DNA from 2 places in the Lysinibacillus sp. NPDC097279 genome. Region 2 is predicted to be linked to the other one. Evidence: riboswitches for the same ligand, from Rfam matches in the RefSeq annotation. Region 2 holds a riboswitch; the other holds the start of a gene.
What was found. Region 2 has a riboswitch for cyclic di-GMP ahead of ACIQ1H_RS16530 (NPCBM/NEW2 domain-containing protein). Riboswitches for the same ligand answer to the same signal wherever they lie in the genome.
Positions count from the first base shown of each region.

Region 1: another riboswitch for cyclic di-GMP. It lies ahead of ACIQ1H_RS01525 (hypothetical protein); the one in region 2 lies ahead of ACIQ1H_RS16530 (NPCBM/NEW2 domain-containing protein).

Region 1 covers NZ_JBIWDA010000001.1:331,277-348,236, reverse strand. The annotation lists gene ACIQ1H_RS01615 (ACT domain-containing protein) at 1-70, opposite strand, end outside; gene obgE (GTPase ObgE) at 95-1,384, opposite strand; gene ACIQ1H_RS01605 (Spo0B domain-containing protein) at 1,390-1,917, opposite strand; gene rpmA (50S ribosomal protein L27) at 2,055-2,354, opposite strand; gene ACIQ1H_RS01595 (ribosomal-processing cysteine protease Prp) at 2,351-2,707, opposite strand; gene rplU (50S ribosomal protein L21) at 2,724-3,032, opposite strand; ribosomal protein L21 leader region at 3,047-3,122, opposite strand; gene ACIQ1H_RS01585 (zinc metalloprotease) at 3,168-3,779, opposite strand; gene ACIQ1H_RS01580 (M23 family metallopeptidase) at 3,769-4,323, opposite strand; gene minD (septum site-determining protein MinD) at 4,457-5,254, opposite strand; gene minC (septum site-determining protein MinC) at 5,256-5,924, opposite strand; gene mreD (rod shape-determining protein MreD) at 5,954-6,478, opposite strand; gene mreC (rod shape-determining protein MreC) at 6,478-7,389, opposite strand; gene ACIQ1H_RS01555 (rod shape-determining protein) at 7,403-8,422, opposite strand; gene radC (RadC family protein) at 9,017-9,688, opposite strand; gene ACIQ1H_RS01545 (Maf family protein) at 9,721-10,314, opposite strand; gene ACIQ1H_RS01540 (hypothetical protein) at 10,413-11,063, opposite strand; gene ACIQ1H_RS01535 (bifunctional folylpolyglutamate synthase/dihydrofolate synthase) at 11,374-12,633, opposite strand; gene ACIQ1H_RS01530 (bifunctional folylpolyglutamate synthase/dihydrofolate synthase) at 12,630-13,922, opposite strand; gene ACIQ1H_RS01525 (hypothetical protein) at 14,064-14,465, opposite strand; cyclic di-GMP riboswitch class I at 14,554-14,653, opposite strand; gene ACIQ1H_RS01520 (valine--tRNA ligase) at 14,779-16,960, opposite strand, start outside.
Region 2 covers NZ_JBIWDA010000004.1:100,262-117,221, forward strand. The annotation lists gene ACIQ1H_RS16485 (FAD-dependent oxidoreductase) at 1-1,494, opposite strand, end outside; gene ACIQ1H_RS16490 (tryptophan-rich sensory protein) at 1,617-2,321, opposite strand; gene ACIQ1H_RS16495 (ZIP family metal transporter) at 2,594-3,280, shown strand; gene ACIQ1H_RS16500 (S-layer homology domain-containing protein) at 3,405-4,466, opposite strand; gene ACIQ1H_RS16505 (3-hydroxyacyl-CoA dehydrogenase) at 4,941-5,840, shown strand; gene ACIQ1H_RS16510 (hypothetical protein) at 6,202-6,843, opposite strand; gene ACIQ1H_RS16515 (AraC family transcriptional regulator) at 6,996-7,445, shown strand; gene ACIQ1H_RS16520 (ABC transporter ATP-binding protein) at 7,624-8,307, opposite strand; gene ACIQ1H_RS16525 (ABC transporter permease) at 8,309-9,343, opposite strand; cyclic di-GMP riboswitch class I at 9,823-9,906, shown strand; gene ACIQ1H_RS16530 (NPCBM/NEW2 domain-containing protein) at 10,146-15,950, shown strand; gene ACIQ1H_RS16535 (hypothetical protein) at 16,123-16,419, opposite strand; gene ACIQ1H_RS16540 (methyl-accepting chemotaxis protein) at 16,626-16,960, opposite strand, start outside.

The sequences.
Region 1 (16,960 bases), on a different contig from region 2:
TTTTTTGCATAGCATCCGTTAATACATCTTCACGAACTAAATAATATCGCTGATTCGCAACATTCTTCATACGCTTCCCCCTAAAACTCCTGTCTTAATCTATAAATTCGAACTCGAACTCTTGTAGACGAACTGTATCACCGTTTTGAGCACCACGCTCACGCAATGCCTCATCCACACCCATACCGCGCAATTGGCGTGCGAAACGACGAATACCATCTTCACGACTAAAGTCTGTCATTTTAAATAGACGTTCAATCGAGTAGCCACTAATGATAAATGCACCGTCATCATCACGAGTAATCTCGAAATCTTCGCCTTGCGATTGATGCTTGTACATTACTGTTGCATCTGATTGCTCCTCTACTTCTTCAAATAGTGGGAACTCAGGCGTTACTTCAAGTAAATCTGCTATAGCAAATAATAATTCTTTTAAGCCTTGGCGTGAAACTGCTGAGATTGGGAAGATTTGCACATCTTCTCCAACTTTTTTGCGGAATTCCACTAAGTTCTCTTCTGCTTCTGGCATATCCATTTTATTTGCTACAATAATTTGAGGACGCTCTGTTAAACGCAAATTATATTGCTTTAACTCCTCGTTAATTGTTAAATAATCTTCGTACGGGTCACGGCCTTCCATACCTGACATATCGATAACATGCACAATGACACGTGTACGTTCGATATGACGTAAAAATTGGTGTCCTAACCCTACGCCTTCATGCGCGCCTTCAATTAGCCCTGGTAAATCTGCCATTGCAAAGCTTCGGTGATCATCTGTTTCAATCATTCCTAAATTCGGCACGATTGTCGTAAAATGATAAGCGCCAATCTTTGGTTTTGCTGCAGAAACAACTGATAATAGTGTGGATTTACCTACACTTGGGAAACCAACTAAACCAACATCTGCTAATACTTTTAACTCTAATATAACATTTAATTCTTGTCCTGGCTCGCCTTTTTCAGAAAGCTCAGGCGCAGGATTGGCAGGTGTTGCAAAGCGAGAATTTCCGCGTCCACCACGACCTGATTTCGCGATAATCGCTTGTTGGCCATGCTCAACTAAATCTGCAATGACTTCTCCTGTTTCCTCATTCATCACAACTGTACCTGGTGGCACCTTAACAATTAAATCTTCAGCGCGTTTTCCGTGCATCCCTTTACTCATCCCGTGTTCACCACGTTCTGCTTTGAAGTGACGTTTATAACGGAAATCCATTAACGTACGTAAGCCTTCTTCTACTTCAAATACTACGTTACCTCCGTGACCGCCATCTCCACCAGCTGGCCCACCATTTGGTACATATTTTTCACGGCGAAAGGCTACCATTCCATCGCCGCCATCGCCACCTTTAACATATATCTTTACGTGATCGACAAACATTTATTTCACTCCCTATTTGCACTCAACACATATTGCCAGCACGTATTTGTCTGCACAATTGTTTGAATGTCGAATTGTTTCAAACCTTTTTCGGTGAATGCGTCTGCACTCCACAGTCCATTTAGCGTAAACGCCAAAACAAATGTATGATCGTCAACACGTACATCAAGCGCTAAGCTCTGCTCCGTAAATGGATCTAATGTATCATAAACATGCATAACTGTTTTGTTTAAATACTCTACAACATCCTTGTCAATATTATTAGTGACTGGTTTTTTGATCTCACCATTAAGCTCCAGCGGTAAAGATGGATAACGCCATCCTGCTGTTTGTAGCCACTCCATTGTTTGTGGTAATTGTAGACGATTCATGATAGACAATACTCGTAGCTGTTCCGAATAATGTTGAATAAGTTCTTTTGATTCATCAATTCTACCTAAATCTAAATTCATGCGAATAAGTTGAAGTTGATTCACATAATCATGATTTGCAAAACGTAATACCTCACTAATGGTTAGTGATTGATTGTTCATCCCATTCACTCCAATAAAGTTATCTTAACTAGTATAACAAGTTTTGATGTATTTTTCCCTTAATTCTTCATTGAAATTTAGCCAAAAAAAGGACTGCAATAAATGCAGTCCTCCGCTTTATGTCTACTTTATTAAAATTAAGCTTCTTGTGTAGCTGGGTATACAGATACTTGTTTGCGATCGCGACCTAAGCGTTCGAATTTAACAACGCCATCAACTTTAGCAAATAGTGTATCATCGCCACCACGACCTACGTTTGTACCTGGGTAAATTTTTGTACCGCGTTGACGGTAAAGAATAGAACCACCAGTTACAAATTGGCCATCAGCACGTTTAGCGCCAAGACGTTTAGACTCAGAGTCACGTCCGTTTTTTGTAGAACCTACCCCTTTTTTCGATGCGAAAAGTTGAAGGTCTAATGCTAATAACAATTTCATTCTGTTCCACCTCCTACTTGGTTGTAGTTGATTTGGATATATTGTCCGTAATTTTGCACCATAGAATACACTTGAGCAGTCATTACTTGGACAATTAATTGTAGTTTCGTATCAATTTCAGGCTCTAAATCTGTTGGTAAAGATACCTTAAGATAACCTCCACCTTCAGCTGCTTGTTCAACTTCTGGTTGCAATTGTAATAATGCATAAATCGCATTCACCGTACCAATGGCAATGGTAGATGCGCCTGCACATACTAGATCTTTACCAGATTCGTCGTACTCAGCATGTCCTGAAAATTCAAATGCAGACACATGTCTGTTTTCATCATGATGTATCGTAACTTTTATCAAATGTTACACCTCACAATTAAGCATTGATTGATTCAACAACTAATTTTGTATAAGGTTGACGGTGACCTTGTTTACGACGGTAGTTCTTTTTAGCTTTCAATTTGAAAACAACGATTTTCTTTTGACGGCCTTCTTTCACAGCTTTAGCTGTTACTGTAGCGCCTTCTACGAATGGAGCTCCAACTTTAACGTTTTCGCCACCTACGAATAGAACTTTATCGAAAGTTACAACCTCGTCAGCTTCTACGCCTAATTTCTCAACATAGATTTCTTGACCAGCTTCTACTTTGATTTGTTTACCACCAGTTTCAATAATTGCGTACATTTTACTGCACCTCCTCTTAGACTCAGACTCGCCTGTTTATGAAGGTGATCCAAAGATGCTTAAACCTTCCCAGAGCGGTTGTAGTAGCACGGGTGCTACAAACAATAACATTAAAATACTACCACATGGATTCTATCAAGTCAACCTGTTCATTACATATTTCTCAAATGCTAAACGGTACTTTCGATAGTTCCATTCTTTTAGTACTTGCAACCATATAAACAGGCACAAAACAGCTAAAAAAATGGATTGTGGTAAATTTCCTAAAGTTACTATGAATAGTATAGTGGCAAAAATAAGAGAAAGCGAATAATAATATTCAAAAACTCGCACACTTGGATAAAATAAAAATAAACAAGCTAATAGTATCCTTCCACCATCTAGTGGAATGATGGGTATTAAATTAATTACTAGTAATACTAGCTGCACATTGACAAGTCGAATGGCAATTAAATCCGGCATAAAAAAAGCAAGACCAATCCCCAGTATTGTGGCGATTGGACCTCCTAGTGCAATCCAAAGTAGTGAAGATGCCTGCACAGCTGCTGGATTTTCAAATTCTATTTCCCCTCCATAGGGTGCGATCACACATGATTTTATTTTCACGCCACAAAGCACCGCAGCCAATATATGGCCCGCTTCATGCCATAGCAAAGAAGTTAAAATAATTGCATAATAAGCGATCTGACCACTGAAAATCATTAACAGAATCAGAGGGATACAAAGTAAATGCAATTTAACCTTCATCGTTCTCCGTCGTTTCAAGCCACTGCACAATTTCTTCTAAATTTAAATGCTTTTTGTCTTTCTCAATCGAAATATAGAGTTGTCCAGTCTGCTTCATACCGATCAAGTCGTTGGCCTGTATTGTTGTGTATGGTAACTGTGCTAAACTATCAAGCATCCCATAAGAGACAGTTGTACCATCCTCATAGCTAACTGTCATCGTTTTACCAGTATATTTAGTATGACCTGTAAAAACAACGAGCCCACTTTGGCCCGCATATACAGGGAGGCCCACATCATATTGTAATAAAAACCCCTCTTTAAAAACTTGCGCATTTGAAAACGTTAATAGTTCAGTTTGCCCTATATCACTGGAAACCATTATCGTTTCTTCCTCTTTTTTCAGCAGACTTTTTCCGAGCTCACTTAAATATGTTAAATCTGCTGATGTCGTTACAAGCTTTCGCACAGGTGTTTCCATTACGCCTTGATCTTCTAAGCGAATCATAAGCATAATTGCAGCCACAAGTAATATCATGACAATCCATTTCCATTTTTTAAACAAGCTCTCATCCTCTTTTTTCACACTATATGAGGCAGCATGTCCATTCATGCATGTGCCAGTCACTCATACAATTCTCACACAATTTACTAACAATAAAAAAACCTTTCCGCGCATGTGCACGAAAAGGTTTTGATTATCTTGAAAATAATGCTTTAAGTTTTGAGAACATTCCACGATGCTCGTCCTCAATGGCCATTAATGGCACAGATTCACCTAATATGCGACGGGCAATATTACGGTAACCTAAAGATGCCTTATTCGTTGGATCCATAACGACTGGCTCACCTTTATTTGAGGATGAGATAACACCTTCACTATCAACAATAATGCCTAATAGATCAATAGACAAATGTGTTGTAATTTCATTGACGTCCAGTGTATCGCCGTTTTTCATCATATGCTGACGAATACGATTAATAATAAGTTTAGGAGCTGTAATTTCTTCTTGTTCAAGCAGTCCAATAATTCGGTCTGCATCCCGTACAGCAGAAATTTCTGGTGTTGTTACAACGATTGCATGGTCTGCACCTGCTACCGCATTGCGATAACCTTGCTCAATACCAGCAGGGCAATCTATTAAAACATAATCATAGTCTCTCTTTAATTCCTCTACTAAGCTCTCCATTTGCTCAGGTGTGACAGCATTTTTATCTGTCGTTTGAGCAGCAGGTAATAAAAATAGTTTATCATCTACACGTTTATCTTTAATCAATGCTTGATGGATTTTGCAACGTCCTTCAACAACATCAACTAAATCATAAATAATACGGTTTTCGAGACCTAGAATCACATCTAAATTTCTCAAGCCAATATCTGTATCTACTAAACATACTTTTTTCCCTTGTAGAGCCAATGCAGTCCCGAGGTTAGCCGTTGTTGTCGTTTTACCGACACCGCCCTTACCTGAAGTTATGACGATCGCTTCTCCCACACTAGCTTCCTCCCTTAGACACATTTAATAATGGTCGAATATTTTTTAACGCATGAATTTGATCGTACGCAATACGCCCATCATAGCCGATAAATGCACAAGCCATGTCTGCTTGATTGATAGCTTTTACATGTTCATCAGACATTGCCTCAACCTGATCAGCAATCATAATATGTGTGGCTTCTAAACGAGAGGCAGCAATGATTGCTTCCTTATTTCCATGTACACCTGCATGTACAATTCCCTTTAGTCTGCCAAGGACGTATACATTACCACCAGCTTCTACCCGTCCATTCGGATTCACATTCCCCACAATTACTATATCCCCTGAGGCACGTAGAATTTGTCCCGATCTGACCACTCCTACATATGTATCTTGTTGGCTTTCTATCATTTTCTTGTTGCTCTCATGGACAGTCAGTACTTCACTTTGCACTTTTGCTACAACTAATTGTTCTGATTCTTGAACAATTTTCACTAGCTCTTTTACTTGTTCATCTGAACAGTATCGATAGCCTAAATGTAATTGTACATCTACTTTACCATCGATACCGCCTTCTGAAACTTTTCGCTTTAGCTCTTCTACTAAATCGGCATACGAACATTGATCGTCTAAACGAAGAACAAAACCATCCTTTGTTCCCTTCATATTAACTAATTGTTTTTTCATGAATGCCTCACCTCACGTTGCTCTTGATATTAAGAAACTTCACGTGCTCTCTGTAAGACACGCGCATTAATTAGATACTTGAAGGCCCAACCAAGAATCATTAAAAATAACGTATTTGCAATGATTGTTGGCAGTAGTCGTGATTGTAAGAAATCCGTTAACGGTATCGTTGTAAAAGCGATTAGATAGAAGAATTGATAAAGTACGAATTCTAAAATTGCTACTAAAACAACTGAAATAGTTGTAGTCACAACTAAGTGCTGATGAATTATTTTCACGATAGACCCTGCTAAAAAACAAATTAGCGGATATAGTACCGAATATAATCCAATAATATCAATGTAAAACACATCATACAAGACACCAAAAAAAAGTCCATACATTACCGCTCGTTGACGGCTGTAATAGATGGATATAAATATTAAGTATAGAATTAGAAATCGAGGTACTAGATAATAGACATGCCCGCCCACTTCAATCGGTGAAAGCATAGCAAACTCTGGTTCTAGTAAAAATAGCAATACTGCAACAGAGGGAATAAGAAACCGAACCATTACTTTTCCCCCTCTTCAGTAACCTTTTGTGGATTTGTTAAATCTTCATTCGTTGCATCTCCGTCAGAACCATCAATAACTGTTAATGATCGTTTTGCGATAACAACATTTTCTAATAGAGAAAAATCAGCAGATGGTTTTACATAAGCCATTTTCGTTAAGCCAAAATCATCTGTGCTAACTTCCGTAATTTCTCCGATTGGTACACCTTTAGGGAAAATACCACCTAAACCTGAAGAAACTACTTTTTCGCCTTCCTTCACATTTAAGCTAGAATCGATTCGCTTCATAATGAGTTCATTTCGTTCTTTATCAAAGCCCTCGATTAAACCGTATGCTTCTTTTTCTCCTAAAACCATCGCTGACACACGATAATTAGGATTATTTGTATATAAAAGCTCAACCTCAGAGGTGAAAGGAGTCACTAACGTAATTTTACCGATTAGCCCTTTCGCTGTCATAACTGCCATATTTTTTTCTACACCATGGGATGAACCTTTATCTAAAATAATTTTTTCTTCCCATTGGTCTGGATTTCTAGCAATAACCGTTGCTTGAATAGGATTAAACGCCTTTAAACTTTCTGACTTTGTAAGTTCTAATAGCTTTTCATTTTCAGATTTTAATACCAATGCTTCGGCTTGTACAGCTGCAAAATCTTCTAAGCGTGCTTTTAAACGTTTGTTTTCTTCGTACGTGTTTAAGAGGGAGTCAATATTATTAAAAATACCAGCTATGTAATTCGCCGGCTTCGCAACAATAGATTGCGCGACGCCGACAGTATCTTTAATAATTTGCTCTGGTAAAGTTGCGTTCGTCCGATCTCGTAATGAGAAGCTAATCAATGCCACAAGAAAAACCATGCCCACTAATAGCAGTATTAATTTCTTATTGAAAAAAAAATGTGGCATTGCCTAAACCTCCTTACCCTTTTACTTGTTGTTGACGAATTAGATCAATATGATCTAGAGCTTTACCTGTTCCAATAGCTACACAGTCTAATGGATCTTCTGCAATAAATACAGGCATATTTGTTTCACGGCTAATAACTTTGTCTAAATTCGTTAATAATGCGCCACCACCAGTTAACACAATACCTCGCTCCATCACGTCTGCAGATAATTCTGGAGGTGTTTGTTCTAATGTTTTACGTACACCGTCAATAATTGACGATACCGCTTCACGCAATGAATCTGAAATTTCCTGAGACGAAATCTCAATTGTTTTTGGTAAACCTGTTAAAAGGTCACGACCTCTAATTTCCATTTTCTCTTCTGGGCCTTCAGCGAATGCTGTCCCAATTTCCATTTTAACTGCTTCTGCAGTACGTTCACCAATTGTTAAGTTATACGATTTACGGATATATGAAATGATTGATTGATCCATAGCATCCCCGCCAATACGTACAGATTCACTTGTCACAATACCACCTAAAGAGATTACCGCTACTTCAGTTGTACCGCCACCGATATCAACAACCATAGAACCAGTTGGATCCCAAACAGGTAAGTTTGCTCCAATAGCAGCTGCAAATGGTTCTTCAATTGTAAAGGCTTCTTTTGCACCAGCTTGACGAGAAGCATCGATAACTGCACGTTGCTCTACCGATGTAATACCGTATGGCACACAAATCATTACATTCGGTTTTTTCCAATTTCCGCCGGAATTTTTACAAGCTTCTTTTAAATAATATTCAATCATCGCTGTTGTAATATCATAATCAGCAATAACGCCATCTTTCATCGGACGAATCGCCACGATTGATCCAGGTGTACGGCCAATCATATTTTTCGCATCATTACCAACTGCAACGATGTCTCCTGTTTTTGTGTTTTTTGCTACTACTGAAGGCTCGCGTAAAACGATCCCCTTCCCTTTAATAAAAACTAATGTATTCGCTGTGCCAAGGTCAATCCCGACATCTTTACTACCTAATCCAAACAAATTGTGTACTCCCTTTCTATTTAAGCCATACTATCGTTGACATAAAATCATACCGTTCATTATAACGGATAAATGCAAGAATTTGTAGTGCCACATACCACATCTTGCAGAAAACTTACTATTTTAATTCCCTCTTAAACTAAAAATAGTACGTATAGATTAGCATATTATTTTTTTTCATGTAAGACAACGCATTATAGGCTACCAATTTTTGTGAATGCTATAGATATTTTTCTACGAATACAATAACGTCATTCAATCAAAAAGGTTCATTTTTTATTAAAGTGCTTAAAAACCGTTCAAACTATACTGACCCTAAAATAAACTAGAAAAAATTTTTGCAAGATAAAACGCATTTCGGAGCATTAACGCCTTTTGTATTCTAAAAAGCTCTGCAAAAATTTTGCAGAGCTCAGCTTGTTGCCAAAGCTATTTAATTTGCAAAATGCTCTGTAGCAAAACGTACTAGCCCCACTATTGCAAGCACAAGCATTATTCTATTCGCTGGCGAGTAGTTAGGTTAATGGGATGCCTTCTAAAGGCTGACGCTTATTTACTAGAAGCTCCAGCAAGGAAGCCTTTACGCGTACAGTGCTAAAAATAACCTTTTTCTTTTAAGCTAGTAAACTGGTGGTCACCGATGATGATATGATCCAGTAACTCAATACCAATAATAAAACCAGCTTCCTGAATTCTTTTCGTTACCTCAATATCTTCCGGGCTCGGTGTCGGCACACCACTTGGGTGATTATGAGCACAAATAATTGAGGCAGCAGAGCGCTTTACAGCCTCACGAAAGATTTCTCTCGGATGCACAATGGACGCATTCAAACCCCCGATAAAAATCGTTTTTTTATGAATGATTTGATTTTTCACATCAAGAAAAAGGACAACAAAATGTTCCTGACTTAAAGAGATCATATCAGGCATAAGGTAAGCTGCGGCGTCTTGCGGAGAACGAACCGTATATTTATCATCATTTTGCTTTTGAGACAAGCGCCTTCCGAGTTCGATTGCGGCTAATAGTTGAATTGCCTTTACCTCTCCAATACCCTTTATGGCGACCATTTCTTCAATTGTTGCATGTTTTAATTGGTGTAAACGTTCAAATGTATTTAAAACACGATTGGCAAGGACAAGAACAGATTCTTCCTTCGTGCCTGTCCTCAGTAATATAGCCAATAGCTCCTGATTGGATAAGCTCTTAGCACCTTGCCGTAATAGTCTTTCCCGAGGTCGATCTGCTAAATGAACGTCGCGAATCATCATATCTGGTATAACATCTATTGGCAATAGCTTCACTCCTTCGCAAATTGGATAATTCGTCGTGCTACCAATTGCGCGAACAACGCTGCAAGTGGTAAGCCCACAACATTGTTATAATCTCCTTCAATTCGCTCAACTAAAAGGGTACCAACTGTTTGAATACCATAACCGCCTGCCTTATCATAAGAATCTCCAGAGGCTACATACGCTTCTATAAGCTCCTGTGATAAAGTATGGAATACAACAGCTGTTTCTTCGACAAATGTCGTTTCCAATCCATTTGGTTCAATGATGGCAACAGCAGTCATGACCGCATGACGCTTGCCTGATAACCGTGATAAGTGAGAAATGGCTTCCTCACGTGTTTTTGGCTTATGCAGTAGCTCATTGTCAAAGACGACAATCGTATCTGCACCAATAATCGTTGCATTTGATACTTTTTGAGCGACATCCCGCGTTTTTAAAAGTGCCACACCTTTCACATAATCTTGCATTGTTGTTGCGGTTACGCTTGTCTCTTCTACTTCACTTGTCACAATTTCAAACGGAAGGTCAAGCATCGCAAGCAATTCTTTACGTCGTGGTGATGCGGAAGCAAGCACTAATTTATGATTCGTTTCAAACATTTTTTCACCATTCCTCCTTCTCTCTATCATAACGGAGAAAGTGGTTTTTGAAAATTTTCTAAAAATCAAGATAATGTACTTTTTGCTATATTCTTTACTTAAAATTTCGTTTGAAGACAAGGATTTTTGGATTTGTAATGCGCAAAAATTTGAAGACGGATAATGCTTATATCACTAGAAATAGATGTTGCTGCCTTGCCAATACTTTGCCAATCGGAAGGCAATGTGGAATCATTTGCTGCCTCACTAAAATTTAATTTTTTCGTATTTTTATCTGCTAATACATTCGTTATTTCTGCAATGGTCGGCTCTTTACAACTATCGCCAGTAACATTGAAAACTTTTTTAAATGTTGGAGGATCCTTTAAAAAAACTAAGTCACTTTCCTCTGTCACCATACTTGTCCATACATAATATTTACTCTCTACTTCCACAATTGCACTTTCTTGCAGTGTAGGATGTTCTGCTATAAACGCACTTGCACTTTCATAATTAGAAAATACACCTGCTTGACTCGCATAAAACATTGTCGAGGTTCCAGTACCTCCTGCTGTCGGTATTGTTTCTGAATTTCCCTCTACTGGTGCTTCCGTTTCGTTTTTTGCGACCTCGCTATCCTTTTTTAAAGAAAATTGGGTACTTGCCTGGAGAACACCTAAAAAAATGGCTACCCCAAAAAGACCCACGATGCCACCAATTAGCATTGCGCGCACTATTTGTTTTCTGATTACCTGACTAACAATTTTCATACGTTCATCACCTCTTATTTCAACCTATCAAAATAAACATAAAAAAAGACGAGACTACTGTCGTCTCGTCTAAAAAATTTATCGCTATAAACTTTCAAAAACCGTCTTTAATTTTCAAAGCTCGTCACATCATGATCGCTCGCCTAATTTCGTGCATTCTCCACGTTAAACACGGCTATAGAGCTTGTTTCCACGCTGTGACACTTTCATAATACATGTGGTTCAACTAACGGAAGGTTACGTTGTTTTCAGTAGAACGATGACGAATTACTTGTCCTTCTTGTAATTATAAAACTATAAATTGACGTTCCTAATTGTTGGATTGTAGTAACCTACTACGAACCTCTGTTAATAAATATAAAGAGCCTGATACAATTGTTCTGCACTGGTTTTCTGATTGCTGTTGTATAAATTGAATGTAATCACGTAAAACCACTTTATGGGGTGCATTACTTAGTTCTACCATATCTTTTGCGGACATAGCACGCGGATTATCAAAATCAACAAAATAAAAATGATCGCTAATTTGCTCAAAGTATTGCAAAACTTCTTTTACATCTTTATCACCTAATATGCCTATAACGAACGTAATGGACTCATCAGGAAATTCTCGACGGACCGTCTCTACCAATTTTTCTGCACTTGCTGGATTATGCGCACCGTCAAAAATAATATAAGGCATTACTTCTTCAAAACGTCCTAAAATACTTGCCATTTTAATACCATAGCGTATGCTTTCTTCGTTGATGGCAACGTCTAATGCTGTAGCTACTTCAAAAAAAGCGGTAATAGCTAATGCCATATTATTACCCTGATGCGGCCCTTTCATCTTACGAGTGAGATTGGCAATACATATGTTTTTTTCTTTATTTGTATAACACTCATCATCATCCATTTGCTCAATTGTAAATTGTTTTGATAGCTCTAAAATTGGAGCATGCTTTGCTTTTGCAACTTTATTAATTATGGCCATCGCCTCTAACGGTACCTCACCAATAACAACAGGACGATTTTGCTTAATAATCCCTGCTTTATGCTCGGCAATACTTTCAATTGTCGTTCCTAAAAATTTCGTATGTTCAAGCGCAATACTTGGAATAATGGAGACAATGGGCATTACGACATTAGTACTATCTAGTAAGCCCCCCATACCCGCTTCAATGAATGCCACATCTACGTCGCTATGGACAAAGTGCAAAAATGCTGCAACTGTTAGTAGCTCAAAATCTGTCAGCTTCCCACTAAGTCCGGCACTTTTCATTTGTTGAAAAACGCAATCCATCTCTTCTTTAGAAATTGGCTTGCTCATTACTTGAATTTGATCATGCACATTTAAAATGCAAGGAGACATAAACTTCCCTACTTTTAAACCATGTTGTTGCGCAATCGACTCTAAAAATGTCAGTGTTGAGCCTTTGCCGTTCGTACCTGCAAGATGCACAATTTGTAGTTTTCTCTCTGGATTTCCCACTAGTGCTAAAGCTTCTTCAATAGCCGTTAGTCCAGGCTTAATGATATCATCACTTGCTAATGCCCATTTTTTTTTATATTGATCAAACTGAGGAATCATCGTGTTTCCTCCTTCAACCATTGCCGAACTTCCGCTATAAAATAAAGTGAGCCAGTAATTACAACAATATCTTGAGGCTCCCTGCTTTGTATAACGGTTTGGACTATTGCCTGCCAATTCGCATCATATTGTTTGTTATTATGTGTTGATAACATCGCTAATTTTTCAGCTGGCATGGCATTTGGCAAGCCAATTTGTGTAAACGACATAGAAGTTGCCACTGCATCCATTAATGCAATACTATTTGCATGATCTTTATCAGAAAGCGCTGCATAAATAAAGTGATAATGATGATGCGAATAAACTGTCTGAAGCGTTTGAATCAATGCGGCGGTTCCTTCTGAATTATGGGCACCGTCTAGCACAATATTATTTGGAAATTGTTCAAAGCGGCCTGCCCACTGTGCAGTTTGAAGCGCCTGAAGCATAGCCTGTTCTGTTAGTTGAATATGTCCCTGCTCACGTAAAATATCCATTGCTGTTATGGCAAGACTGGCATTAGCAATTTGATGCTCTCCAGCCATTTTTAATTGAATATCAGTTAGTTCAACATTTGCATTACGATAATTAAAGGATTGCATACCAACCCGTTGATTTTGTGCTACGACGTGAAAATCGTATCCTAAAACAAGACATTTGGCTTGACGTTGTTGTGCAACTTTTTGAATAACAGCAAGCGCCTCATCGTTTTTAACGCCCACCACAACAGGCACTCCTTCTTTAATAATCCCTGCCTTTTCAAATGCAACTTTCGCATACGTATCGCCTAAAAATGCTGTATGCTCCAATGAAATTGTCGTAATAATTGAAACAAGTGGTGTGATCACATTGGTCGCATCTAAGCGCCCACCAAGCCCTGTTTCAATAAGTGCAAAATCTACTTCTTCTTCAGCAAAATACTGGAACATAATAAGTGTTACGACCTCAAAAAAGCTTGGATAGTCCCCATTATAATGCGCTTCAATAATTGAAGCGATATTGTTCATATATTGTAAAAATTGCTCATCCGAAATTTGCATGCCGTTAATCGTCATCCGTTCATTGACACGCGTTAAATGCGGAGAAGTAAAAGCCCCTACTCGATAACCTGCATTCTCCAACATCTCCCTCAATACATTTACAGTAGACCCTTTGCCATTGGAACCTGCTAGATGTATAGTTCGTAGCTTGTTCTGCGGGTCTCCCAAACGAGCCAATACTTCGCGCATCATTACTAATGGCTCACGTTTATGATCAACCGCTTTTAATGTAAAAATAAAATCTGTACATGCTTTTATCGTTGTAAACAAAAGAAACACTCCCTCTCACTCTAGTATAAAGCGTGCCAGGCACACAAACAATTCTGACACAATTTTAAAAACACACAGAAAAGCACTGTAGGAGTGATTATCTGTGTGTTTTTAACTAGTTTTTTGCAAATAAACAGCAAATTAATGTAATTGATGGACGCCTAAAAGAGCACCCATATCGTCTAAAATAATTTTTGCATCATTATTTAAAAGTGGCAATACATCTGATCTTTGCACTAATTCAAATGAGTTTTTTAATGTTCTTTTCAACATTGAAATATCAAAGTTCGAACAATACTCATTAATTTTATTAATCACTAGGAAATCAGTTCGTGTTAATGTTTGTTTGACTTCATTGTGCCCGTCGCCATTTGCTAATATATGTTTAATAAGTACACGCCCACTTGCGTTTAATAGGCGATAGTATTTTGCTTCCGATAGCTTTAGAAGATTTGCCTCTATTAGTCCTCTTGCATTCACAAAATCTAAATCATCACAGGCTTTGTTGACCTTCACTACTATTGTTCCAATATTTCCAGACATGAAAAACCTCCAAAATTATTATCGTAACAAAGAAAAAAGCTATTCTAATCACAATAGAATAGCCATAAAATTAAATGAAATTACATTAAATGGTAACCAGGCAATCATAGTAAAAAAAACAATTCTCTCTTCACCTTAGACCCTAGGCTTTGCGTCCTAACCTTTCGGGTAGTTTGCCTTTATCTATTATACTAACTACATTGTATAATACTATATAATATTTCCTAACTCAATACATATCTTTTGACGCATAAAAAGAAAAACAGCAGATGACTTTTTCACCATCTGCTGTTTCAATAAATCATTTTAATGATTACATATTTTTTAGTTCTTCTAAACGTTTTAATACAACGGCATGTTTACCTTCATAGTCCGCTAATTTTTCGCGTTCTGCGTTAACCAATGCTTCTGGTGCTTTTGATACAAATTTCTCATTTGACAGCTTACCAGTAACAAGCTTCACTTCTTTTGCCCATTTTTCTAATTCTTTTTCCAGACGAGCAATCTCTTCCTCTAAGTTGATAAGTCCTACAAGTGGTAAGAATAGCTCTGCTCCTGTTACTACGGCCGTCATAGACTGTCCTGGAGCCTCTAAGCCTTCACCAATTGTTAATGGCTCTGGATTACAGAATTTTTCTAAATAGCCTTTATTCGCTTCAAGAATGGCAACGGTAGCTGCATCTTTAGCAGAAATGTATAATGGTACTTTTTTGCTCATTGGTGTGTTCACTTCCGCACGAATATTGCGCACTGAACGTATAATATCCATAAGAAGCTTCATATTGTCTGCTTCTTCAGCAAAGTGAAGGTCTGCACGTACCGTTGGCCATGCTGCAACTGTAATTGACTCACCTTCATGCGGTAAGTGTTGCCAAATTTCTTCTGTAATGAATGGCATAAGCGGATGTAATAGACGCATTGTTTGGTCTAGTACATAAGCTAATATAGAGCGAGTCGTTTTCTTAGCAGCTTCATCTTCACCATTCAATGGTAATTTCGCCATTTCAATATACCAAGAACAGAAATCATCCCAAATGAAGTTATAGAGCTCACGTCCTACTTCACCGAATTCATAGCGGTCTGCTAACGATGTTACACGTTCAATCGTCTCATTTAAGCGAGTCAAAATCCACTTATCGGCAACTGATTTTTCACCAGTTAAGTCGATTTCGTCAAATGACATACCATCCATATTCATTAATGCAAAACGAGAAGCATTCCAAATTTTATTAGCAAAGTTCCAAACCGACTCTACTTTTTCAGTTGTATAACGTAAATCTTGACCTGGAGATGAGCCTGTAGCTAAGAAATAACGAAGTGAATCAGCACCGTATTTCTCAATAACATCCATAGGATCTACACCATTACCAAGTGATTTACTCATCTTACGTCCTTCACCATCACGTACTAATCCATGGATTAATACATCTTTGAATGGGCGTTGTTCCGTAAATTCAATACCTTGGAAAATCATACGAGAAACCCAGAAGAAAATAATATCATAGCCCGTTACAAGCGTACTTGTTGGGTAGTAACGTTGATATTCTTCATTTGCCTCGTCTGGCCAACCCATTGTAGAAAACGGCCATAGTGCAGATGAGAACCATGTATCTAATACGTCTTCATCTTGTGTCCAATTTTCTGCATCAGCAGGGGCTTCTTTCCCTACGTAAATCTCACCTGTTTCATTGTGATACCAGGCAGGAATTTGATGTCCCCACCATAGTTGACGAGAGATACACCAGTCACGGATATTTTCCATCCAACGAGAATATGTGTTTTCAAAACGAGAAGGTACAAAATTCACTTTACCTTCCTCATCTTTTTGAAGCTCTAAAGAAGCATCTGCAAGTGGTTGCATTTTAACGAACCATTGTGCAGATAGGTAAGGTTCAACAACCGCACCAGAACGTTCAGAGTGTCCTACAGAGTGCATATGCTCTTCAATGTTAATTAAGACACCCGCTTCTTGTAAATCTGCTACGATTTGTTTACGACATTCAAAACGATCCATGCCATTATATTTACCAGCAAGTTCATTCATTGTGCCATCTTCATTCATAACAAGAATGCGTTCTAAATTATGGCGGTTACCAACTTCAAAGTCGTTCGGGTCATGGGCTGGAGTCATTTTTACAACGCCCGTACCGAATTCCATATCAACATAATCATCTGCTACGATTGGAATTTCACGACCGACAATCGGTAAAATAACTGTTTTACCAATTAAATGTTGATAACGCTCATCTTTCGGGTGAACTGCTACGCCAGAGTCACCTAGCATTGTTTCAGGGCGAGTTGTGGCCACTTCCACAAAGCCTGAGCCATCTGCTAACGGGTATTTCATATGGTAGAATGCACCTTGAACATCCTGATAGATTACTTCAATATCAGATAAGGCTGTTTTCGCTGCTGGGTCCCAGTTAATAATACGCTCCCCGCGATAAATTAAGCCTTTTTCATATAATTGAACGAATACTGTTTTAACTGCATCT
Region 2 (16,960 bases):
ATGCTCGTCTATAACGAGCCCACCTTTTGTGCCAATATCACCTGGATATAAACGGAGCGCATAATAAGGGGCATCCTTCAATTCTGCTAAGTTCGGATTTTTTAAAGTAGGATCACCATAATAGTTATCGTACGCACTTTGTCCTCGATGGAAATCATCATCACTTCCATTACGTGCAAATGTATTAAAACGCGCAACCGTTTCAAGTAAGTTTTCTGATGGGACACCCATTTGATTTGCTAATTCCTCTATTGTTTTACCGCTTTTTACAATATCATTTTCGAACCAGCTTTTTGGAAAAGCTTGTCCAGGGAACAAACCTGTAAATATATATCGACTCTTCGCAGTTGCATCAATAACAATCCAAGAAGGTATCCCTGTATTCGTTTTTTTATGGTGTGCAAACATATTATCTACAAACTCATGATAAGGGGCAGCTTCATTTAAATAACGATTCCCTAAATTGTCCACAACCATCATATTTGGTACACCACGGTCTGCCACTAAGAAAAAAGGATGTCCTTCGGGATCAATTACGGAAGGTGCCCCCCAAACTTTATCCATTAAATCTAATTTTCCCCCAATTTTAACGCTCGGTTCAATGCAATCCCCTGTTTGCCCTTCTGGCGTTGATGTCCATTTGGCATTGGTTGGTGAAGGCAAATATTTCTCACGGTATGCTTGATTATGAGAAAAGCCCCCAGATGAAAGCACTACACCGTGTTTGGCTTCAATCTGCATTTCTTGTCCATCTCGTTCTACTATCAAACCAATCACACGATTATTTTTTACGATAAAATCTTTAAATGCAGTTGAAACCCATAAATCTCCATTCGCTTCCGCAAGTGACATACGTAAGCGTGCAATTAAAGATTGTCCTAATGCTATAGGCTCACTACCTGTTATTTTAGACTTCACTAAGCGCATACCAAGCTTTAGTGCTGTTGTTTTTCCTTTCATTGTGCGTCTAATCATATTGACCTTATGGAATTCATAGCTATTCATTGTGAAACCTTTAGTCGACATAGTAGATCGTCGCATTGTATCAGCTAAAGTTCCCATCTTTTGCAAATCAAAAATAAGTGGCTCTATCGAACGCCCTTGTGATAAACCGCCTGGCTTTTCAGGATAATAATCCGAATAGCCTTTGGCATATTGGAAACGCATATGGTTTGTATGATTACTTAAAAATTTCAACATTTCCGGCCCACATGTTATATACGCCTCTTTTAAAGCGGCTGGCACACGCTCACCAATAGTAGAATCTAAGTACAAACGTGCTAGTTCATATGTGTCAGGAACACCTGCACCTTTAATCACATGATTATTTGGAATCCATAGTGCTCCACCCGATAAGGCAGATGCTCCACCGTAACGATCAGTTTTTTCAATGACTAATGACTTCATTCCTTGCAACTTTGCTGTGAGTCCTGCTGTCAAACCTGCAGCGCCTGATCCTACTACTACTACATCATAACTTGCATCCCATTTCATACTTACATTCCTCACCTTCATTAGTAGTTAACTACATCTATGAATCTAGTGTTCCTATTCAAAAGTATAGAATTAAAGTAATATTCAGTCAATTGAATGTACCCTCTTTTTTCCAGACGATATTATTTTCGTTTACGGATGAAAATCGAGATAACAAGGATGGCACTATACAGTAAAGGCATATAGAATAAGCTTCCAGCATCTACTCCATTTTTTACAGCAATACCGATAAAAGCCCAAATAATAACAATTGGAAACAAAACATCGATTTCAATGTAGCGAATATAAATAGCAAGACATGTGGCAACCAAAAGTAACAAATTCGCCCACCATACATCAGCTATACCAAAGCCATCCCACTGATAATATGTAAGCACATAGCTAATATTTGCCATTAAGGCAACACTAATCCAGCCCATGTAAATCGAAAATGGTAATCTCCCTGCAAAACGGCGATCCCCTTTCGGATAACTTCTATAAATAAAGATTAAACTAACAAGGAGACCAATCATCATGACGATTGATAATGTAAAGTATTCATAATGCCAACATAAAAGCCAAGCAATGTTATATAAACAAGTTGATGTAACAAGGCTTAAAATAGCAGTCTCCTGATTGGCTTTCTTACGAAATAAATGAATAACCATCCATATTCCTAATACTATATAAATTACAAGCCAGATAGAAAAAACATAGCCCGCTGGCATAAACAGCACCTGTTGTTGGTTCGAAATTTCTCCTGTCGTTTTGCCATTAATACCTATTGTACTTGCTATACCATTAATGGTAATCATCAATAAAAAGCTTAAAAGCGTAACCCACTTCATAGCAATCCCCCTAATATACATAATTAAGCTACTATATAACTTATTAATTCATAAATATAACTACCCTTTTTTAAAAAATAAAATCTTTTTGGGAAAGCTTATCATTTCACTTCTTTGTACGTTCTGTTCTAGTTGTCATAGTTTACTTCGCTTACACGCAGCAATGGTCATTTATTTTCACTGGGCTCCATCATATAACCTCTTACGTTGCATATATTTTGTAAAACGAACTTAGATTATTATAGGGCGGAGGAATTTCGCAGTTGAGTGCAATGATTATTGGTGGATTTCTTTTTTTCAGTGTTAGCATAGGAGGAACAATCGCTTGGGTTTTCTCTAAGCTTTTTCAACATACAACCCAAGGATTATCATTATTATGTGGTGGATTTTTAGTCGGCTTGCTCGTACTAGACATCATTCCATCTTCTTTTCAAGTGTACAAGTCGTTTGGAATTATATTAGGCATTCTAATTGGCTATTTAATATTTCAATTACTTAGTAGTTTATTTCACCCTACAAATCAACAAAATCCCTCCGTTTCTTTGCTTGCAATCGCAATGGTCATTCATACAGTTCCTATTAGTCTTGCTATTGGTAACTTACTTGGCAATTCCGCACTTAGTATTACAATGACAGCATCAATCATTCTTCATCATCTTCCTGAGGGGTTTGCACTTACAACAGCATCTCTTTCACAAAACGGAAAGCTGTGGAAACTATTTATTTATTTCATCGGATTCTCGATGTTTTTTATACTTTTCATTTTAGTTGGTCAATATTGGAATTTAACAATTAAGGCACAAGGCGTGTTGATGGGACTATCAATAGGGTTAATCGGAACGGCTAGTATTTCAGAGTTTATTTTGCACCATGTACGAGCAGTAACCTTAAAATCCTTTATAACATATATTTTATTGGGCTATTTTTTAAGCTATATGTTTCATATATTCGTGGAATAAACGCTAAAATTATCAGAATTGTTCGGGTGACTGGCACTTTAAAAGGTATTAAAAAAATCCACTTCTCCAGCAAAAGCGCTGCGAAGTGGATTATTTTAAGTTCTATATTTTAGCTTAGAAAGTATTACTCTTCACTTACTGTCATCAACGTAAGTGCTAAAATTTTAGAAAACTGTGCACGTGTTAAATTGCCTTTTGGATTAAACTTTCCGTTTGCACCGTCAATAATTCCTAATTGCTGTAATAAGCCAATAGATTCAACAGCTTCCTGACGCATTTGATTCTTATCTGTAAAGGTATTATTTTTGTTAGCCTTTGCTACATCAAACTCCATTGCTTCTAAGTAACTTGCAGTTACATGAGCCATCTCTTCACGAGTAGCAGGCTTGTTTGGTTCAAAATAATTACCATCAAAAATTTCGAGTAAGCCATACTCTTGTAAAATTGCTACTTCCTTAGCTCCCCAGAAACCTTGCATATCTTTATATGAAGCAGGTCCTTCATAATCTTCATTTACATCTAAGCCCGAAGCACGGAAAATCATTGCAGCTAATTGACCACGAGTGACTTGCCCATTCGGATTGAATGTCGTATCAGTAGTACCAGTTACAACGCCAGCTTGATAAAGTAATTGGATATAGCTTTCAGCCCAATGGCCAATCGCATCTGTAAAATACCCACCTGGCTTTAAATCAAGGTCAGCACGGTTAAATACCGTAACTAAATCAAACATATCTGTATCACTTGCTGCTTCCCATTTTCCCGCTATAAAAATTTCAGTCTTGAAGCCATTACCAGATTGAGTAATGCGCATTTGAATCGCATCACCATACAGCTTTTTAAACTCATCAAAGTTTTCTTTTAGTGCCTGTTCCCCTTCTGGGAATAAGTTTGTCCCATCTGTGTAGGATGCCATTAATCCTTTAAGGGACATTTTTACAATAATGCTATTTTTAGAAGTAACGATTGTTATATCATCATCATCCTCAATGACTAGCTTAGAAAGTAAAAACATTTTGTAAATATCTTGATAGGACATCGATTGTACTTGATTAGTCGATGCAACAACTTGTTTAGGATGAATAATATTGGCAACTTCTACTTTTTCTTGTGCATGTGCTTGTAAGCCAAAACCTCCTGTAAAGCATGCAATACTTAGAGCGCCAGCTAAAATTGTCTTCTTCATTTTTCTTGCCCCTTTCAATTCATAAATTCAGTTTACTAAAACATCTATTAACAAATCTATAAATATATGTAAATTATTGAAAATTATATAATAGGCCTATTTTTACACAATCATACAGTCCTACTAAATCATTATGTATCTAAGTCTAAATATTCGAAGTAATTATCTACTAAAGGTTTAAATACCTATAAATTTAAAATATTACATAATAATCCTTTTTCACTATTTTGTATATTCCTTATAGTCTCCATTCAATAAAATGAATATAGGTAATGGTTATATTCCTTCTTAATAAGCACATACTTGAAGGTATAAATTTCTGTAGCAATGAAACAAAATTTTATACCATTATAATATTTGAGTTTATAATTTGATTTTCATTCAATGAAAGCAGTAGTATGAAATTGTAATAAGAAAATTATTTTAATTAGAAACTATTATATTAACGTAACAATTTCAGAGGAGGAAGTCAGGATGAATTATCAAAACATTACTGTAGCAGGAAGTGGCGTATTAGGAAGTCAGATTGCTTATCAGTCTGCTTTTAAAGGATTCAACGTTACTGTATACGATATTAATGATGATGCTTTAAAAAATGCACAGGATCGCATTACAAAGTTAAAACCATTATACCAACACGATTTGGGCGCAACACAGGAAGAAGTAGATGCTGCATATGCTCGTCTTACTTTTAAAAGCGACTTAGCAGAGGCTGTAGCAAATGCAGATCTTGTTATTGAGGCTATTCCTGAAGTTGTAAAAATCAAAACAGAATTTTACACAAACCTTGGCAAAGTTGCTCCAGCAAAAACAATTTTCGCCACAAACTCATCTACTTTATTACCAAGTCAATTTGCTGAAGCTACAGGTCGCCCTGAGAAATTTTTAGCATTACATTTTGCTAATACGATTTGGGTAAATAATACAGCCGAAATTATGAAACATCCAGGTACTGATATGAAGGTGTTTGATGAAGTTGTTGAATTTGCTCGAGCTATTGGAATGGTGCCGTTAACATTATATAAAGAACAACCTGGCTATATTTTGAACTCTCTACTCGTGCCATTTTTAGATGCAGCTGAAATGCTATTAGTAAAAGAAGTATCTGACCCTGAAACAATCGATAAAACTTGGATGATTGGGACAGGCGCTCCTCTTGGACCATTTGCTATTCTAGACGTTGTAGGTATTAATACCGCTCATAACATTGTAGAGGCAAAAGCTGCTGCAACTGGTGATGAAAACATGAAAAAGCTAGCAAACTTATTAAAAACAGAGTACATCGATAAAGGCAAATTAGGACGCGCAACAGGAGAAGGCTTCTACAAATATCCAAACCCAAGCTTCTCTAAACCTGATTTCCTTAAAAAATAAGTGCCTGGCACTCAAACAATTCACTACAATTTACTACGCTCGTCATCCATTTGATGATGAGCATAATAAAAATCCACTGTGCCCTAAAAATGCGCAGTGGATTTTTAATACAGAGAAAGTGTAGGGAAAGTGTCAGGCACCCACACAATTTCGTATCTAAATAGCGCCCCCCCACAAGGATTAGCTTAGTAAGAATCTACGGTGACTCCTGCGGGAACTCACCTAACGGAAGACGCAACAAACCGCGCGTCAGCGAGGGTTGCGGCTTACGTCGGGCTCGCGGAAAGCGCAGTAGATTTTTACGATTTCAGGAGCCAGTTTTGCTGGAACTGAGTGTCAGGCACCCACACAATTTTATCTTCTACTCATTTAATACTTCCCCTTGCGAATTCATTACTTTCACCTTATATTCATTTATCGGAGTTACTTCATTTTTCTCTTGTGAACGTAAAATTCCATATATGATTTCTTCCATTTCTAATGCAACCTTTTGTGCATTTTTCTCCGAACCAATGATAGACGTTTGCACAGTAATAAATGTGTGATGATCTGTCGTTATATTTTTAAATACATCAAATTCTTGAAGCCCTACTACAATTGCTTTCAAAAAATTAGAAAGCTCTTTATCTATAAGTTTTTTATCATCCTTTTCTGAGGTAAATTCCCACCTTTCAAAAATAACTGTATAGTCCTTAAATGGAGAAGTTTCCATAACACTTTTTGCAATCGGCTCCATATCTTTTTTTACTAAATTAAAATAATCCTCATCTGCTACAACTTGTAACACCAATTGCTTCTTTGGCGTCGTTTTCACATCAACTCCAACATATATTTCACGCAGTTTTTCTTTCAATTTCGCAATGCTTAACTGTTCTTTCGTAATGAAAGATTGCTGCATCTCTTTATTTTCCGTACTTTCAACCTCCATAAGTTTAGCGACTAGGCTAAATATAGCTACTACCATAGTAAGTATCCCCACAAAAATCCATTTCCTTTTAAACATGCTATCCCCCCTACTTAAGAAGGTATGTCATCGAAGACATAAAAAATGCCCTAACTGAATGCATAGAGGAAGTTCCCTCTAAAAAACTTTTAAAAAGCACTTGAGAAACATTTTTAATCATATTACCTTTACTTAGGAAGGGGGATGAAATATTGAAAATTACTATCGAAGAATTGGCAGAATCAAAAATTGCCTACTTTAGAAACGTCGGGGAATATGGTGAAAAGCACAACAAAGAGCTAATGGAATCTTTTAAACAATGGGCACAGCTAAATGCCTTATTTGAGGATTCACCCATTTTTGCCATTCCTCAAGATAATCCTGAAGTTACACCTAAAGAAGAGTGTCGATATGATGTTTGCGTCATGATTCCAAACGATTTCCATGTAGCAAAGCCTGCTCAGAGTGGAACATTACCTGGCGGGAAATATGCAGTTTTCTTGTTAGACCATACGAAAGAGGCAGTCAGCGAATTTTGGGGTAATATTTTTTCTGAAATCGCCAAAAATCATCTATCCATCAGACAACAGCCAATCATTGAAAGATATACATCGCAAATGATTGATAATCATCTATGTGAAATATTAGTCCCTATTCAGTAAAAACTATTTAGTATTTCTAGTCGATAGAAGCGGAGGCGATTGAGCGTTACAGATTATAGTCGGCTACGCAGAAAGTAACCGCCATATTAGAGGAAAACAGCATATAGCAAAAAAGCGTTAGATTGACATGAGTGTCAATCTAACACTTTTTTCGAAAACCATTTAGACTATAAATGAATCACACATTTTGAACAATTTTCCCATCATTCATTTTAATGACTTGATCTGTATAAGCTAACATTTCTTCATCATGTGTAACCATTAACGTTGTAATGTTTAATGTTTTGGTAAGGTCTCTAATTAACTCCATGACGTCCCTAGATCTTTTGGAATCTAAACTTGCTGTAGGTTCATCGGCAAAAAGTACTTTCGGTTTATGAATAATCGCTCGCGCAATAGCTACTCGTTGCTTCTCTCCTCCTGATAATGACGAAGGATATGCATTTTTCCGATGGTCCATCCCTACTAATTTTAAAATACGCTCTACCTCTCTTTGCTGCTCGTGTTTCTTTAATGCTGATTCCGACACTTCGAGCATAAGTAATAGCTGTTCTTCTACTGTTAGAAAGGGAACTAAATGTGCAAATTGAAAAACAAAACCAAATTCACTTGCCCGCACTTGTCGCACTTGCTCAGCTGTCAAAGCCGTCATGTTTTTCCCTTGAAAAATTACTTGGCCCTCCGATGTAGGTTGCAGTCCAGCAGCAATCGTTAATAGTGTACTTTTACCAGACCCCGAAGCACCTACTAAAGCGGTTACTTCTCCTTCTTTAAGCGTCATATTAATACCTTTTAATATTTCTTCTTGCACTTCACCATTCGTAAACGTTTTTCTAACATTCTCCATTGTAAATAGTGTCATATTAGACCTCTCCTTGCTGTATCGCTTGTAATGGTTGAATTTTTTTAATTTGGATCCCTGATATCGTTGCACCGATAAATCCAATAATGATGAATACGATCGACAATTGGGTTGTCGTTGCCAAACTTAAACTAAATGGCATTCCTTGTGGTGCGAATTGATTAAAGATTTGACTTAGCACAATTGATAACGCGAGTGAAATAACAGTTATAACAACCATTTGCGTCCAAATCATTTTAAATAGCTTACTTGTTTTTAAACCGATTGCCTTTAAAATACCGTACAAACCAATCTTTTGAACGTTCATCATGTAAAAGAAGATTGCAAACAACATGCCACTAATCACAACTAAAAACCAAACAATCATATTAAGAGACATTTGTTCTGCGCTATAACTTGAAATTGTCTTTAGAAAATCATTTTTTGAAAAAGCTTGTAATCCTGTATAGTCTTGAGAAGCATCTGCATTTGGAGCGAACACTAATTGCATTTCTTCGACACGATAAATTTCTTTGTAATCCTCCATGCTAATATAAGCTACAGGGGCATGACTATATTTCTTTTGCTCAACAAAGCCTTTTACAATAAACTTGCCACTAAATTGATTATTCGTTACTGTATCGCCTACCTGTATACCTTTATCCTTTAGTGAGCTATCTAAAATAATTTCCTCATGTTTCACCTTTTCAAATAGTGGTGAATCGGTAGCAGTGACAAAGGCAACGCTTTGCTGCTTGCCAGCCTCGTCATTTATAAAGCCCATTTGAATTGAAAAAGCAACAGCGTCCTTTTGTTTGTTTAACATGTCATTTTGGGTACTGCTATCTATTTTTGACAGATTGTACGTTTCATCTGCCTCCTCATTCATATAAAACTGTCCTGCTGGTAAATCTTTAATTAACGCAGCATTGTCTTGTGATAATCCATTTGCCAAACCTGAAATAATAAAGGTTAGTAAACTCACCAGAAAAACAATGGAACCTAAAATCACAAATCGCACTTTATTTTTCTTCATTTCTTTTAAAGCCAGGTTCATCTTAAAACCCCTCCTATTTCTTTTCACATTTTTAGAATATAGAGCCTAAATGAACAGAGCATGAACTGAAAATGAACGGAGAATGAACAAACCATTACAAATGAAATATTGTACCTAATCAAAGTAAAAAACCTTCTACTCATAAAACAAAGTAGAAAGTTAACAGTTCTAAACACCAGATAAATATGTACAGCAATATTTTAGAATTCCACCATTTTGAAAGTTGTTTTCGCTAATTGTGTACTAATGTCGCCGCTGAAAATATTTTTGTTTATTAACACGTGACAAAAGTAGTTTACAACTAAACTACCCTTCTCTTACTAAAGTAATTTACACCTAACATATTGCCTATCAATAAAATACATTATTATACCATTCAGTCATAAACCTTCACCATTTTACCCTAAAGAAGGGTGGTAAAATATAGGACAAATTGTTCTGTGGTAATTATTTTCACTATGCTATTCTTTATAGTAGAAAAATTGAATAGGCAAACCTAAGGAAATTTAGGGACGCAAAGCTATAGGGACTAAGGTTTATAACTATGTCAGCCAGTTGCCGAAGAGTACATACTACTTTTTGTTTAGTAAGGTCATAAAAAAACATATTACTGAAAAATATTTTTTTAATATAACTTCTAAAAGATGAATTGTTTATCTTTTAGTTTTTTCAGTGCCCATTACAAATGGGTATATTTGTATATTTTTTATATCCTTATTTGAGATAAAGCTACTCTTTTATGAGTAGTTTTTTTTATGTACTCCGTAGGAAAAATTCAAAACTTCATAAGGAGGATTTAAATATGAAAGTTGTAAAGATTGTAACCGTGTCTGCTCTAGCTTTAAATTTAGTAGGCGGACCATTGAATGTTTTGGCAAGTGAAAATCCTAATGGGAATATTGTCAAAACTACAGCTGAAGCAAGCACTAAGCATTCGATCGCTTCAGTGAAGAAATTTGATTTGTATGGTAAGGATATCTTAAAAGCATACGATGATGTATTTAAAATGGCCATTACAAACATTAAGTCGATTACGAACAACGGTGGAAAATATGCAAGTTCATCTATTGATAAAGCAATTGATGGTGACATGAATACCCACTGGGAAACAGGAAATCCAAATAGCGCATCGTTCACAAACGAAGTCGTAATTCAGTTCAATGAAGCAACTACGTTAAATAGAATGGTTTATGCAGCTCGTCAATCATCTACAAAAGGCAAAGGCTTTGCCCAACAGTTTGAGATTTATAGCTCAACAACGGATGCAGGTGATGACTTTACACTTGTTTCATCAGGTGAATATAAAGGATCTACTGGTGATATCGTTGAAATTCAGTTCCAACCTACAGAATTTAAACGAGTAAAATTCGTATTCACAAAAGCAAATCAAGATTGGGCAAGTGCTTCAGAATTTCAGTTTTATAAAGAAGATACAATCTCTGACAAAATGGCAACCCTTTTTACTGACGACACAATGAGCGCTGTTAGTGACAAGTTCCATTCGATTGATGCAATCAATCAATTAGATGCTGAAGCACAAGGACATCCGTTCTACGCTCAATTTAAAGAAGATATCGACAATGCAAAAGCACTACTAAGCACCGAGGCAATCGACGCAACAACAGCAGTAACTTCAACATTTAGCCATTTTGCAAACGAAGCCTACTCTCAGTTATTTAGAATGGACTACGAAAACATTAAGAGCATTCGCAATAACGGCGGGCACTGGGCTAGTGCTGTTATAGAAAATGCCATCGATGGTAATGTCAATACATATTGGGAAACGAATAGTAGCAACACAGCTACATTCTCAAATGAAGTAGAAGTCGAATTTATAGAGCCTGTAACATTAAATCGCGTTGTCTATGGAGCAAGACCATCGGACCGTAAAGGCTTTGCAGAGGAATTTGAAATTTACGCTTCACAAACAACAAAAGGTGATACTTATGAGCTCGTTGCAACAGGTAAACATAATATGGTTGCTGGATTAGTAGAAGCGAAGTTTGAACCAACAACATTTAAACGAGTGAAATTCAAATTTAAAAAGTCCAATCAAAATTGGGCAACACTTTCTGAATTAGCGTTCTATAAAGAAGATACAGTAAACGATAAGATGGCGAAGTTATTTACAGATGGAACGATGAATACTGTTTCACCAGAATTCAATAGTATCGAGCTAATTCATGCACTAGAAGAAGAAGCAAAATCGCATCCACTATATACTACTTATCAAGAAAACATTGAGTTAGCTAAGAAAGTCATTAAAGGTGAGGTCGTTACAGAAGGAAGAATTATCGTAGCGGAACAACACGGCAATATGGTGAAGCATGCTAACGAAAACTTAAAAATCGGTTTAGGTAATAACCTTCAACCAACAGGTCTTGCTGCCCAACCAGGCGATGAAATCATCGTTTATGTTGACGCAGTGGCAAATGGTCCACTACCTCGCTTATCCTTTACACAACAAGAAGGTGCTTGGAACAGTTGGAGAAGAGATGTCAGCTTAAATGTTGGTAAAAACGTGATTACCGTGCCTGCTATTCCAAAAACTTCAGCTTATAACAAGGCTGTTACACCAGGGGGCACAATTTACATTGATAACCCTTATACAGCTGAACAACAAGGAAAAGCACCGACATTACGTTTTGAAGGCGTTGAGCGAATTCCTTTTGCAACGAAATCGACGAATGTTGAAGAGTTCAAACAATTTTTAATCGACTATAAGAAGAAGTTAGATGAAGACAAAGCGAAGCATCCAAAGGTTGAAGATCGAGAAGTACTGGATATCGTAGAAGTTGTTAGTGACCATTTATTCTGGACAGGTACTGCAACAGGTGCTTATAAAACGTATATCGAAAATGGCTATAGCCCACTACAAACTATTGAATCGTACAATCGTCTAATGGATGAATTATTTAAATATAACGGTTTAGATGGTCATAATGAAAAAAATGACCCGAAATTAATTCGAGAAAATGTACGACTTGCGCAGCCTTATGCATATATGTATGCAGCTGGCGATCATATCGGCACATTAGATGATGTTGTGTCTGATATTTTAGTGCCTATCGAAGAAAAAGGCGGATCATGGGGCCTTATTCATGAAATCGGGCACCGTATGGATATCGGCGTAAGAACTTACGGTGAAGTAACAAATAATATGCTACCACAGTATATGTCAGGATTTTACGGCAAAATTGATGAACGTATTCCATATGAGTCAAACATCTATAAAAACGTACTGAAAGAAAACACAAAAGATTATAACGACCAAGGCCTATTTGAAAAACTTGCTGTTTATTGGCAACTTGAAATGTATAGTCCAGGCTATTGGGGTAAATTAAACTCATTATATCGTGAACGTAATGTTTCATTAAAAGATGGTGAACAATCTAAGCAACAATATTTAGTCGAATTCTCTTCAGAAGTACTTGGTTTAGATTTAAGTGAACATTTTGCTCGTCACGGGTTTGTTGTAACTGACGAAACGAAAGAAAAAACAAGCAAATATCCAAAACCAGATAAAAAAATATGGTATTTAAATAATAGTGCATTCGACTATAAAGGTAATGGTTTGAAAGGTAAAGAAGTAAATGTATCATTTGCTGCAAACCAAGCTGCCAAAACTAATACATTAAATTTATCAATCGATAAAGCCTACCAAGATGATTTCTTAGGCTATGAAATTTATCGAGATGATGAATTAATTGGCTTTACTAGCACTGCACAATTTATCGATAAAAATGTGGATACAACAAAAAATTATACGTATAAAGTGGTTGGTTACGACAAGAAGTTAAATACACTAAAACCAGTAGAGGTTAAGGCATTTACACCTTCCCTATCTACTGAAGACTTTGTCACTATTAAACTACATCAAGCATTTGATCCAATGGATTATGTAAAAGCAATTTCCTATAGTGGTAAAGATATTACGAAAACAATTAGCATCAAATCCAATACGGTAGATGTTACACAAAAAGGTAGCTATGAAGTTGTTTATGAAATAAATGATGAAGGTATCAAAGAAACAAAAACAATGAACGTCAACGTTATTAGCGACATGCAATATCTTTCTGATCTGACAGCGAAATCTGCAAAAGTAGGTTGGGGCTCATTACAAAAAGATAAATCAATTGCTGGCGGTACCATTACATTACTAAGACAAGGTATGGATGCTACCTACGCAAAAGGGCTTGGTGCTCATGCAAACTCTGAAGTCGTATATGATATTGAAGGAAAAGGCTTTGATTTCTTTGAAAGCTATATCGGCATCGATCAAGCAGCAAAAGGTCAAAAATCTTCTGCTACTTTTGAAGTTTGGGTCGATGGTGAAAAGAAATTTGCAAGTGATGTCTTTAGAGCCAATACTGATCATGGCTATGTGAACGTTCCTGTTACAGGTGCAAAAGAAGTAAAGTTAATTACAACGGATGCCAATGATAGCGGCAATTCATCTGACCATACAATTTGGGCAGATGCTAAATTTGGTAAAGACTCAAGTCTCCCGACGTTAAAACTATCTGAAGACTTGACTCTCGTTAAATTAAATAGTGAATTTGATGTTCTAAAAGATGTAACTGCCTCTGATATTGAGGATGGCGATTTAAGTAAGCACATCCAAGTAACAACTAATGGCTTCAATACAAATAAAACAGGTATTTACCAAATCGAATATACAGTAACGGATAGTGATCATAACGTTGCAACAGCGACAAGAAATGTGTATGTCTATAGCGATGAGAAATTCGCCTCAGATATCGGCTGGAAATCTGCTCAAACAGCGTATAGTACTGTCAACAAAGACAAATCTTCTTCAGGTGGTTCAATAAAAGTATTAACAAATGGAGAAGTGAAGGAATTTGCCAAAGGGATTGGTACACATGCAAACTCTGAAATCGTCTATGATTTAACAGATAAAAACTACGATTACTTTGAAACACTTGTTGGTATTGATCGCAACATCGCTGAAAACGGAAATTCTAGCGTGACATTTAAAGTATTAGCTGACGGGCAAGAAGTATATAACAGTGGTGTCATGAAATATCAAACAGAAGCAAAACTTGTGAGAGTACCGCTTCAAGGTGTGAAAGAGTTAAAACTAGTTGCTAATGATTCTGGCAATGGCAATGCTTCAGATCATGCAAACTTTGCTGACGCTAAATTCTATCTTTCAAATGGTAAGCCAGAATTAACAATTCCTAAATCAGTCGCAACAACAGTAGGAACGCCTATTAATATCAACGAAACCTATTCAGCAATCGACGCTGAAGATGGTGATTTAACGTCTCAAGTACAAGTTACTGGCTTAGAACAAGTAAACTTCAATCGAGCTGGTCACTACGACATTACGTACACAGTCGTGGATAGTGATGGCAATGAAGCAACAAAAAAACGCACAATTTCTGTAGTAAATATGGAAGATTATCATTACTTAACTGATTTTGAATGGCAATCTACACAAAACAGCTATGCAGCACCTGTTAAAGATATCTCTATTAGTCACCATGCAATCCGCTTAACAGGCGACGATGGTCGTGAGAAAACATATGAACGAGGCATCGGTGCACATTCAAACTCAACCATCATCTATGATTTAACAGATAAAAACGCAGATATCTTCTCTGCTTATGTTGGTGTGGACCGTCAAATGTATGGTTCAATCGGCTCTGTTACATTCCAAGTGTTTGTTGATGGCGAAAAACAATTTGACAGTGGCTTAATGCAATCTCGTGACCCTGAAAAGTACATTGAAGTAAACGTGACTGGCGCGAAAGAATTGAAACTTGTCGTAACAGACGGTGGCAATGGCAATGGCTCTGACCATGCATCATGGGGTGATACAAAATTACACTTTGCTAATGCGGATCGCGTATTCACTGAAGATTTAACAGTAGCACTTGAAGATGCGAAAACTATTAACTTAGAAAACTATACAGAAGAATCAATTCAAGCTTTACAAGCGAGCATGGCGAAAGCTGAAGAACTGCTTGCAAATGCACAAGCTACGCAAGCCCAAATCGACCAAGCTTTAGAGGAGCTAACACAAGCAAAAGCTTTGCTCGTAGAAATTGACTTTAATCAAATCATTGCGATTGCCGACAACCATCTTAAAGTGGCTATTCAGCAAACACTTGGACTGTCTGGAGAAATCACTTTAGGTGATATGATTACACTGACAAGTCTACATGCGCCAAATGCTCGTATCTCAAGTCTAGAAGGCTTACAATATGCTAAAAACTTAACATCACTCGATATTTCGGGTAATAGTATTTCAGATTTCTCACCATTGAAAAATCTAAGTCAATTAGACAACATTACTGCACACCCACAAGTTGTGGAAGTATCTAGCTTAACGGGTCCAGAACTAACAGTGGAAAATCTAGTAAAAGGATTAGATGGAAACTATCTAAACCCATACCAAATAGCACTTAGAAATACGAAAACAATGAAAGAAATTTCAGTAGATGTGGACCAACTTGCGCCGAATGCAGACCACTTTACAATCGATCTTTCTCAAGAAGAACAAGGCATGTATATGCTAGTCATTGCGTATAAGCTAGACGCAGATACACTTATCCAATTAACTTATTTTGTAAAAAACTAACCATATTGCTGTCATAAAAACTCCTCCCCTTTTAAATAAACGCCTACGGATTTTCCGTGGGCGTTTTTGATTGTAGATAAATGCGTGCTTACAAAAAAACCCCAAACGTCCCGCTTTGGTGAAGCGTTCCTATTCGAGGTTTAATTCATATTCTCTATTCACTATGCCATCATCAATGAACTTTAATAAGAGCTTCCAAATCTAACTCACTCATTTTAAAATACGTGATGAATCGTTTGGACAAAGCTTGCGTGATGGCCCCACTTTGTTCATCATTTAATGGTTTTGCATAAACTAAGACAACGCCAATATTTTCGTTGTCCTGTTCCAAAGGATTGATTACTACATCCTCTTTCAAAATTAACGCATTACTCATAGCAACAAAATTTAACACCGTATTTTGCAACATTTTTCTTTCTCTTGGATTTAACCCCACAGTATCAATTATTTCAACCGTAACATAATTCATACTTTGCACCTCCATAAAATGCTGTAAAATTTCTTTTTTTTATTTTACTATTTTTATTTAACCAAAAAAACTTTCTGCAATAATTTCCTTAAAATATAAGAGGAGTTAATTATGAAAAAGAAAATGAAATGACTACATTAGGCTTAGGTAAGAAACAAAATGACGGATAGCACTTTAAGCTGTTCGTCCTTTTTTGTTGTTGTAATTTAGATTTTAAAGTGACTAACAATTGTTTGTAAGTCCATTGCTTGATTGCTTAAATCATTTGCGACTGCGCTTATTTCTTGTAACGTTGAAAGCTGTTGTTGTGAAGCTGCTTGTGAGCCTTCTGCCTGTTCAGCTGTCGTTTCTGATAAAGCAGCAATTTGTGTCACTGAAGCAGAAACTTGTTCAGTACTTGCGGAAATTTCCTCTGTCACAGCAGAAATATTTTCAATCTGTGTTCTCATATGATCAACTGCTTGTACAATATCATTGAAAGAAGTCCCAGCATTTTCGATTATTTCGACACCTGTTTCTACTGTATGCAAGCTGTCACGCA